2 regions of the Ochrobactrum vermis genome follow, and region 2 is predicted to be linked to the other one. Evidence: riboswitches for the same ligand, from Rfam matches in the RefSeq annotation. Region 2 holds a riboswitch; the other holds the start of a gene.
The links. A riboswitch is a leader RNA that binds a small molecule or an ion and turns the genes downstream of it on or off. The one in region 2 is predicted to bind cobalamin.

Region 1: another riboswitch for cobalamin. It lies ahead of CQZ93_RS08335 (CbtB domain-containing protein); the one in region 2 lies ahead of CQZ93_RS18445 (ABC transporter substrate-binding protein).

The regions. Positions count from the first base shown of each region.
Region 1 is NZ_PCOC01000001.1:1,669,004-1,673,949, reverse strand. It holds gene CQZ93_RS08345 (isobutyryl-CoA dehydrogenase) at 1-69, opposite strand, end outside; gene CQZ93_RS08340 (cobyric acid synthase) at 251-1,702, shown strand; cobalamin riboswitch at 1,764-1,998, shown strand; gene CQZ93_RS08335 (CbtB domain-containing protein) at 2,050-2,238, shown strand; gene CQZ93_RS08330 (CbtA family protein) at 2,323-3,036, shown strand; gene cobU (bifunctional adenosylcobinamide kinase/adenosylcobinamide-phosphate guanylyltransferase) at 3,042-3,563, shown strand; gene cobW (cobalamin biosynthesis protein CobW) at 3,568-4,620, shown strand; gene cobN (cobaltochelatase subunit CobN) at 4,620-4,946, shown strand, end outside.
Region 2 is NZ_PCOC01000002.1:880,060-885,005, forward strand. It holds gene CQZ93_RS18435 (tripartite tricarboxylate transporter TctB family protein) at 1-479, opposite strand, end outside; gene CQZ93_RS18440 (Bug family tripartite tricarboxylate transporter substrate binding protein) at 476-1,426, opposite strand; cobalamin riboswitch at 1,647-1,880, shown strand; gene CQZ93_RS18445 (ABC transporter substrate-binding protein) at 2,149-3,177, shown strand; gene CQZ93_RS18450 (FecCD family ABC transporter permease) at 3,174-4,229, shown strand; gene CQZ93_RS18455 (ABC transporter ATP-binding protein) at 4,226-4,946, shown strand, end outside.

The DNA of each region.
Region 1 (4,946 bases), on a different contig from region 2:
TCGCGCCATATCCTGAATAGCAAGCTGATCTTCGTTCAGTTCGAACTGGTTCTGGCCGGCAGCATCCATGGTTTCCTCCCCGTAGTACTGCACTTCGTCACCGGACTAGATCATAACCCTGTGAGACTGCCAACGCTCCATTGGAATAATGTTGCTCACATTTGTAATAAACTGATGCGCAATTTTGCATAGACGGTGGCTGGGTGAGGTGCCGTTGCCAGCGAGTTCAGTTTAAGCTACGCAGCAGTCCATGACACGCGCAATCATGTTTCAGGGAACGGGTTCGGACGTCGGCAAAAGTGTTCTTGTTGCCGGATTATGCCGTGCTGCACGTAATCGCGGTCTCAATGTTCGCCCTTTCAAGCCGCAGAACATGTCCAACAATGCCGCGGTTAGCGACGATGGCGGGGAAATAGGTCGGGCTCAGTGGCTGCAGGCGCTGGCTTGCGGAGTGTCGTCTTCCGTCCACATGAACCCGGTGCTCTTGAAGCCGCAGACGGACATGGGCAGCCAGGTCGTCGTGCAGGGGCAAGTACGGGGCGAAGCGCGCGGGCGTTATTATCAGGAACTGAAACCGCAGCTCATGGCGGCAGTCATGGAATCTTTCGCCAAAGTTAGCGAAGGTGTGGACCTTGTGCTGGTGGAAGGTGCGGGGTCGCCGGCGGAAATCAATCTGCGTGCTGGCGATATCGCCAATATGGGATTTGCCACGCAGGCCAATGTTCCGGTCGTTCTGGTCGGTGACATAGACAGGGGTGGAGTGATCGCTTCCCTTGTCGGCACCCACACCATTCTGTCCAAGCAAGACCGCGCCATGGTTCGTGGTTTTCTCATTAATAAGTTCCGGGGTGATATTTCTCTTTTTGATGAAGGGCTAGCTGCCATTACCCAATTTACCGGCTGGCGCTCGTTTGGTGTTGTTCCGTGGCTGAAAGCGGTATCGCGACTGCCTGCCGAGGATTCGGTCGTTCTTGAGCGGGCCGCGCGCGGGGACAAGAAGTCGCTCGTGGTTGCGGTGCCGATGTTGCCACGTATCGCCAATTTCGATGATCTGGATCCGTTGAAGGCCGAACCTGATGTCGAGGTGGTGATGGTGCCGCCGGGTTCCAGCATTCCTGATGATGCAGGTCTTGTCGTTCTGCCCGGAACCAAATCAACGATCGCTGACTTGCTGGCATTTCGCGACAATGGCTGGGATCGAGAACTGGCTGCTCACGTAAGAAGGGGTGGCCATGTGCTGGGCATCTGTGGCGGGTTCCAGATGCTAGGTCGTCATATCAGCGACCCTGCCGGTATCGAGGGAAACGTGCGTGATATCGATGGGCTTGGACTTCTGGATATAAAAACACTGATGGAGCCTGAAAAAGTGGTCCGCAATGTGCGGGCAACCTCGCTTATCCATAATACACCGTTGGAAGGCTATGAGATTCATATCGGGCGTACGACTGGCCCGGACCTGGTACGCCCCTTTGCACGCATCGCTGAACACGACGACGGAGCGATATCTACGGATGGGCGCATCATGGGAACCTATCTTCATGGTGTTTTCAACACAGACGAATTCCGCCGGAGATTTCTGGAGAGCCTTGGCGTACGCACCAGCTCGGTGAACTACCGCGCTGGTGTCGAGGTCGCACTGGATGAACTCGCCGGGGAGCTGGAAGCTTGTCTCGATACTGATGCGTTGTTTAACTTGAGGTGAAAATCAGTTCCACGCTCGATACGTGTCGGCTGCGATTGACGCCGATGGGGCGAAAGCCTAGTGTTGGACCCATGCAACAGGTTTTGCCGGGACGAATCCCGGTAATACCAAAAGGGAATGCGACGGACGGACCCATGCCGGGCGTCTTTATCGCAGCCGACCCCGCGACTGTAGAGCGGAGAGGGATGAGGCAAACCGGGCAACCGGTGGCCACTGGAAGTTTGAAACTTCTGGGAAGGTAGCTTCAATCCTTACGACCCGTGAGCCAGGAGACCTGCCTGTTGCGTGAGGGCATTGAGCCCGAGCCCCATGGGAGGTTTTTCCCTGCTGCCTGCACGGAGGTTGTCATGGCTGCACGTACTCAGAATTCTGTTTCCAGCATACTCGCAATGCCGCTTGCTGCCCGTCTGGGCACGGCCGTCGTTTCACTGCTTCTTGGCGCGTTCCTGATTTATGGCGTGGGGCTTGCCCATTCCGATGCGCTGCACGATTCGGCACATGATACGCGTCATTCCTATGGTTTTCCCTGCCACTGAGCAGACGGCCGTCTTTCGGAATTGAAGTTGAGCAAGGCTCGATGGTGGACGCCATCGGCGCGAAATTGCTATTGAGGGACAGAAATGTTGATCCGTTATTTGTTGGCGACACTTGCCGCCGGTCTTCTGGCCGGGTTGCTGGTCACTCCCGCCATGTATTTGAAGACTGTGCCTTTGATCTTGCAGGCCGAAACCTACGAAGAGGCTGGCGGTGGCCACAGCCATGGTGAGGCGGAAGCCGCACCACACGATCATGGTGCCGCTGCCGCAGATGCGGAAGAAGAAGGGGCCGAACTGCCATTTGGGCGGTTGGGCAATACCATTCTTGCCAATCTTGTTGCAGGAGCCGGTTTTGCCCTCTTGCTGGGTGGTGTGGCCTTGCTTCTCGGTCGCCGTATCACGGTGCAGAATGGTGCTTATTGGGGTGTTGCGGGCTTCTTTGCGGTCGCGTTTCTGCCAGCGCTCGGCCTGTCGCCGGAACTGCCGGCAATGCCTGCGGCTGATCTGGCCGAACGTCAGCTATGGTGGATTGCTACCGTGGTGCTGAGCGGTTTGGGCCTCTATCTCATCGTGTTGCGGCAAGAGATTTGGGCAAAGATCCTCGGGCTGGTGTTGATTATGGCGCCGCATCTCTATGGTGCTCCGCATCCGGAAGATATTTCGTCGCCGATTCCATCACTTCTTGCCTCGCAATATGCAGTTGCTTCGCTGGCGACGAACCTGTTCATGTGGGCGGTGATCGGTCTCGCACTTGGCTGGTTCATCCAGCACTACGCATCATCCGAGATCAAGGGCTGATGAAAATGGCTTTGCCGGGAAAATCGGTTCTGGTTCTTGGCGGAGCCCGCTCGGGCAAGTCGTCCTATGCAGAGAAAATAGTTGAGTCCTCGAGGCTTCAGCCGCTTTATCTGGCAACCGGACGCGCCTTCGACAAGGAAATGGAAAGCCGTATTGCCATTCACCGCGACCGACGTGGTTCCGAATGGCGGACGGTGGAGGAGCCGCTTGATCTGGTCAGTGTACTCAGATTGCACACTGCCGAGGATCGGTTCGTTCTGGTCGATTGCCTGACCTTGTGGCTGACCAATCTGATGATGGCCGAACGAGATGTAACGACCGAGACCGCAAATCTTGTCGCCATATTGCCGGAACTTGCCGGACCTGTGGTTTTTGTTTCGAACGAAGTTGGGCTTGGGATCGTGCCAGAGAATCGCATGGCACGGGAATTTCGCGATCACGCGGGCTTTCTGCATCAGGCAGTGGCTGCGGTTGCGGATGAAGTTTATTTCATGGCGGCGGGATTGCCGCTCAAGATGAAGGGATAAATCGATGCAGGGACAGAAAATTCCCGCAACCGTCATCACGGGTTTTCTAGGATCGGGCAAAACGACGTTGATCCGCAACCTGCTGGAAAACGCCAATGGAAAACGCATTGCGTTGATCATCAATGAGTTCGGTGATCTCGGTGTTGATGGCGGTATTCTGAAAGGTTGTGGCATTGAGGCTTGCCGCGAGGAAGATGTGATTGAACTCAACAACGGCTGCATCTGCTGCACCGTTGCCGATGATTTCATCCCGACCATGACCAAGCTTCTGGATCGGGCTGATCGTCCCGATCATATCGTGATCGAAACCTCCGGTCTTGCCCTGCCACAGCCGCTGGTCGCGGCATTCAATTGGCCGGAAATCAAGACGCAGGTAACCGTCGACGGGGTGGTCACGGTTATCGATGCCGCCGCCGTTGCTGAGGGGCGTTTTGCCGATGATCACGACAAGGTTGATGCGCAGCGGGCAGCGGACGAATCTCTTGATCATGAAAGCCCCTTGGAAGAACTTTTTGAGGATCAGATTCACGCAGCCGACCTTATTGTTCTCAACAAGGCCGATCTGATCGACGCTACGAGCCTTGACGGCGTGAAGGCCGATGTTGCGGAGCGCTCCTCGCGCCGCGTCAATATGGTGCCTGCAAGCTTTGGCAAGCTCGGAGCCGATGTTCTGCTTGGTCTCGGTGTCGGTACCGAAGATGACATTGCCAATCGCAAGTCTCACCATGAAATCCATCATGCCGATGGGCACGAGCATGATCACGATGAGTTCGAGAGCTTTGTCGTCGAAGCCGGCTCCGTTTCGGACCCGAAAGCCTTTGCCGAAAAGCTGAAGACCGTTATCGCTGACCATGATGTTCTGCGTCTTAAGGGCTTTGTCGATGTGCCGGGTAAGCCGATGCGTCTGGTGGTGCAGGCTGTCGGCCCACGTATCGAGCATTATTTCGACCGCCCGTGGAACAAGGATGAAACGCGCTCGACGCGTCTTGTTGTTATCGGTCTGCATGAGATCGATGAAGACGCGATCACCAAGGCCGTGAAAGACGCAGTTGTGTAATGCATCTTCTACTCGCCCAGAAAGGAACAATCAGTGACGGCAACGAGGCCGTCGATCTCGGCCAGACGCCGGGAGAGATATTGTTCCTTTCCGCCGCTGATACCGAACTGGCCAGTGTGGCGCAGGCGCATAAGCTTGCGCCAGACCTGCCGGGTCTACGGTTGGCCAATTTCCTGAGCCTTACCCATCCCATGTCGGTGGACGCCTATGTTGAGCGCACTGCCAGATATGCCAGGCTTATCGTGGTGCGTATCATTGGCGGTGAGACATACTGGCCTTACGGGCTGGAAGCGCTGCATGCATGTGCCGCCAATCACGACATCAAG
Region 2 (4,946 bases):
CAGCCGGACGGCAGCGATAGCTGCAGGCCGCGCGCAAAGATGAACCAGATCACGAAGGCGAAGATGATGCCGACGGGAACGCTGATCCAGAATTTGCGGTAGCCGAAGCCGCGCGCGGTCGCTGCAAAAAGCAGGCCGGTGGATAGGGAAAAGCCGACGGTTTTCATCGTCAGCATCTGGATGGCCAGACCGCCGATGATCCACGCCATCGGAGCAATTTCCTGATGCTCACGCTCGGGAAAGTCGCCGCGAAGCGCTTCGAACACGGTCCAGACGGCAAGGCCGAACAATCCGGCTGCAACGACATAGGGAACGGTTTTCGGGCCAACCGGCGAGTAGCTCGTCACGTCGTTGCCATAGGTTGTCGACCAGGCAATGGCGATGGCGACGGCTGCAAGGACGAGTGCGATGACAAGAGCGGCGAAATCTGGCGCCGCCCCTTCCGGGCGGCGCTTTTCCTGCTGGTCTGATCCTGTCATTTGACGAGGCCGATTTCCTTGAGAATGGTTTCAGTCGCAGCGACGTCTTTGGCAAGCTGCTCCTTGAACGCCGGACCGGCAAGATAAGTGTCTGCCCAGCCCTTATCCTTGAGCGCCTTCTGCCAGGATTCCGACTTCACCATTTTCTCGATATCGGCATTGATGGCCGCTTCCTGCTCGGCAGTGATGCCCGGAGCCGCACCCACCATGCGCCAGTTCTGGATCGAAACGTCCACGCCACCTTCCTTGAAGGTCGGTGCATCGATACCTTCCACGCGCTCGTCGCTCGAAATGCCGATAATACGCAGCGTACCCGCCTTGATCTGGGCTTCGAATTCGCCATAGCCGGAGATGCCGACGGTCACCTGATTACCGAGAATGGCAGCCAGTGCTTCGCCACCACCGGAAAAGGCAATATAGTTGACCTTGGTCGGGTCGACGCCTGCTGCCTTGGCAAAGAGGCCAGCAGTAATATGATCGGTGCCGCCGGCAGAGCCGCCGCCCCACGAAACGGAACCCGGATCAGCTTTCAGTTTCGCTGCAAGGTCGCCAAGGTTCTGGATGTCAGAAGAAGCGGGCACGACGATGGCTTCATATTCGCCCGTAAGGCGGGCGATCGGTGTGATAGCGTCGAGCGTGACCGGCGATTTGTTGGTCAGGATAGCGCCGACCATGACATAGCCGCCGACGATCAGCTGGCTCGGGTCGCCCTTGTTCTGATTCACGAATTGCGCGAGGCCGATGGTGCCGCCAGCGCCCGGAACATTGATGACCTGCACGCTGCCGGAAATCTTCTCGTCCTGAAGCGCGCTCTGCATCGTGCGCGCCGTCTGGTCCCAGCCGCCGCCCGGAGCGGCGGGTGCCAGCACCTTGTAGTCTTCCGCTGAAGCAGAACCTGCCATAGCCAACGCCGCTACCGACGTCAGGGCCAGAATAAATCTACGCATATGTCCTCCCAAATGGAATGTATGCCGCCCTCCGGCGGACCTCCCCAAGTCCCGCTCCTCTAGCGGGAGCAAACTACATGGAGATTAGCGAAAACAAATTCAATAGGCCAGCACATGCGACAATAGTTTGGCCGTAATTTAAGTAACGGGGCTTTCGAATCGCATGAAAATGACATGCCGAAATAGCGGGCGAGATGCGCTTGACGGCGACGATGCGCCGACGTAATAGTGTAACGACGGTTCCCCGACCGAGAGCGAAGGGGATTAATAGGGAACACGGTGAGGACGACCCGAAAAGGGGCCAAGACCGTGGCTGCCCCCGCAACTGTAAGCGGATTGCCGTTCATCCTCGTGACGTTCAAAGCGTCATGCCACTGTGCCGGAGAAGCGCGGGAAGGCAGATGAACAGCAGATATTCGTGAGCCAGGAGACCTGCCGTCTAGTGTTGTCCATTGTCACGGGCGGGGATGCCCGGAGCAGGAGCCGGTTATGACAGATTTCCGCGTCGCAGGACGCATTCTCCCATCGTTATCGCATGATTTCGAGATGTCCCCGGATATGCCTGCCCGCTTTCTGTGCCGGATTTTATCTGCCGTCTGACAGGATTCCTTTCGCGTATGAGCGGTTCAACTTGACCGCTCCATCCGTTTTTTCTCACGCATTTCCGAACGCAAAACCGGTTCCCACTTTTGCTGGAAATGCTCATCATTTCGGGGATTTTCATGAAAGCTTTCGGCAAAATGCCGTTTCGTTCTGCCATCTGTGCGGCTGCATTTATCGCAGGCGGTCTCGCCGCACACGCAGCGGAAACACAATATCCGCTGACGCTGAAGAATTGCGGTCGCGAAGTCACGTTCAAGCAAGCGCCCAGTCGCGCTGTTGCCGTCGGCCAGAGCAGTACCGAAATCCTTTACAGCCTTGGTCTCGGCGACAAGGTTGTCGGGACGGCCGTGTGGTTTGGCCCTGTTCTCAAAGGCTTTGAGGAGGTGAATGCCAAGGTGAAGCGGCTCGCGGATAACGATCCGAGCTTCGAAAGCGTCTTGGCGCAAAAGCCCGATATTGTGACGGCGGACTTCCAGTGGCATATCGGCCCGACAGGTATTGTCGCCAAACCGGAACAGTTCGAGGAACTCGGCATCCCGGCCTATACGTCGCCATCCGATTGTGTCGGCAAGGACAATTCCGGCGGCGGTGACGGTATTCGCACCGCGGCGTTCAAGATGGATATCGTCTATCGGGAAATCACCGAATTGGCGGAAATCTTCAATGTGCAGGATCGCGGCGAGAAACTCGTCGCCGACCTGAAGGCGCGTGAAGTGGCTGCACGTGAGAAGGTTGGGTCTGCTGACGGGAAGCTGTCCGCTGTTGTCTGGTTCTCCAGCACGCAGGTCGATGCCGATCCTTATGTAGCAGGCAAATTTGGTGCGCCAGCCTATATTCTTTCCGCACTCGGCATCAGGAATGTTATCGACAGCGAAGAAGAATGGCCAACGGTCGGATGGGAAACGGTTGCCAAATCGAACCCTTCGATGATCGTCGCCGCAAAGCTTGATCGCCGCCGCTATCCGGCAGATGACATTGCCGTCAAGCACCAGTTTCTGGACAACGACTCGGTGACGAAGCTGATGCCTGCGGTCGAGGACAAGCATGTCTTCGACATGGACGCGCAATCGATGAGCACTTCGCTTCGCGTGATCGAAGGCATCGAAACGCTTGCCGCCGACATAGCTGCCTCGGATCTGAACAAGTGACGGCGCGGGCAGCGATACCGGGCTTCAAACACAAGGGAAGGGCACGCTCCGGCGTGTTCTTCCTCATTTTCTCGCTTGTCCTGCTGCTTTTTGCCCTTTGGCTTGGAGCCGCGATAGGCGAAACTGCGATACCGCTCGACGTGGTTGCGAAAACCGTGGCTAACCGATTGTGGAACGCCGGATATCCGCTCGAACCCATCGATGAAGGAATTGTCTGGAGTTATCGCCTCAGCCGCGCAGTCATCGCGGCATGCTGCGGCGCGTCGCTCGCAATATCCGGCGTCATCCTTCAGTCGCTGCTTCGAAATTCGCTCGCTGATCCTTACATTCTGGGCATTTCCGCTGGCGCTTCCACCGGGGCCGTCAGTGTCGCCATTCTTGGCATTGGTGCCGGTGTGCTGACGCTATCGCTCGGTGCGTTCATCGGGGCTATTGTTGCTTTCTGCCTGGTGTCCCTGCTGGCGCTGCGGGCAGGACGCGGCAGCAGCGCAATCATCCTCGCCGGGATTGCCGGTTCACAGCTCTTTAATGCGTTGACCTCGTTCATCGTCACCAAGGCCGCAAATGCTGAGCAGGCACGCGGCATCATGTTCTGGTTGCTGGGCAATCTTTCTGGTGTGCGCTGGCCGGATGTGACGCTCGCTCTGCCCGCCTGCCTGATCGGTCTTGCCATCTGCCTGTGGCATGCACGTGCGCTTGATGCGTTTACTTTCGGAACGGAATCCGCCGCTTCGCTCGGTATACCGGTGCGCCGCGTCTATGCGGTGCTGATCGGTGTCAGCGCCATGATGACGGCAGTCATGGTTTCCATCGTCGGATCCGTTGGTTTCATCGGGCTCGTCATTCCCCATGCCGCGCGAATGTTGGTCGGGGTCCGTCATGGCAGGCTGTTGCCTGCGGCAGCACTGATCGGAGCAATCTTCATGATTGTCGCCGACATCCTGTCACGCATCATTATTCCGGGGCAGGTTTTGCCGATTGGTGTCATCACGGCTTTGTTCGGCGCACCAGCCTTCGCCCTGTTGCTTGGACAAAGGAGGGCTTCGTCATGATCCTTTCAGCACGCAATGTCGGCTGGTCGGCCGGCAATGTCGAGATCTTGCGCAATGTCTCACTGAAAGTGGCGAAGGGTGAGTTTCTGGGTATCATCGGCCCGAACGGATCGGGGAAAACCAGTTTACTGTCTCTACTTTCGGGCGTTCGCAGATGTCGTATTGGCGAAGTCAGCTTGTGTGGGGCGTCTATCGACAGTTTCAGCCGTCGCGAGATTGCACGGCAACTGGCGCTGGTTGAGCAACAGGCAGGAACGACAGAGCGCATTACCGCGCGTCAGGCGGTTGAGCTTGGGCGGACGCCCTATCTCGGTGCGCTGTCGCCGTGGTCAGCAGATGACGATGCAATCGTTGGCCAGGCGTTGGTCAATGTCGATATGGCCCATCTTGCCGACCGCTATTGGCACACGCTCTCCGGAGGCGAGCGTCAGCGTCTACATATAGCGCGGGCCTTGGCGCAGGAGCCGCAGATACTGCTTCTGGACGAACCGACCAACCATCTCGATATCGGGCACCAGATCGGGCTGCTCGATCTTGTCAGCCGCCAGAAGCTCACGGTTGTAGCTGCCTTGCATGACCTGAACCATGCCGCGATGTTCTGCGACCATATCGCTGTGATGGATAAGGGCAAACTCGTTGCGCTCGGTACGCCACGTGATGTCTTGCGGGCGGAGCTTATCGCCGAAGTGTTCGGCGTAGAAGTTGACGTCGAATATC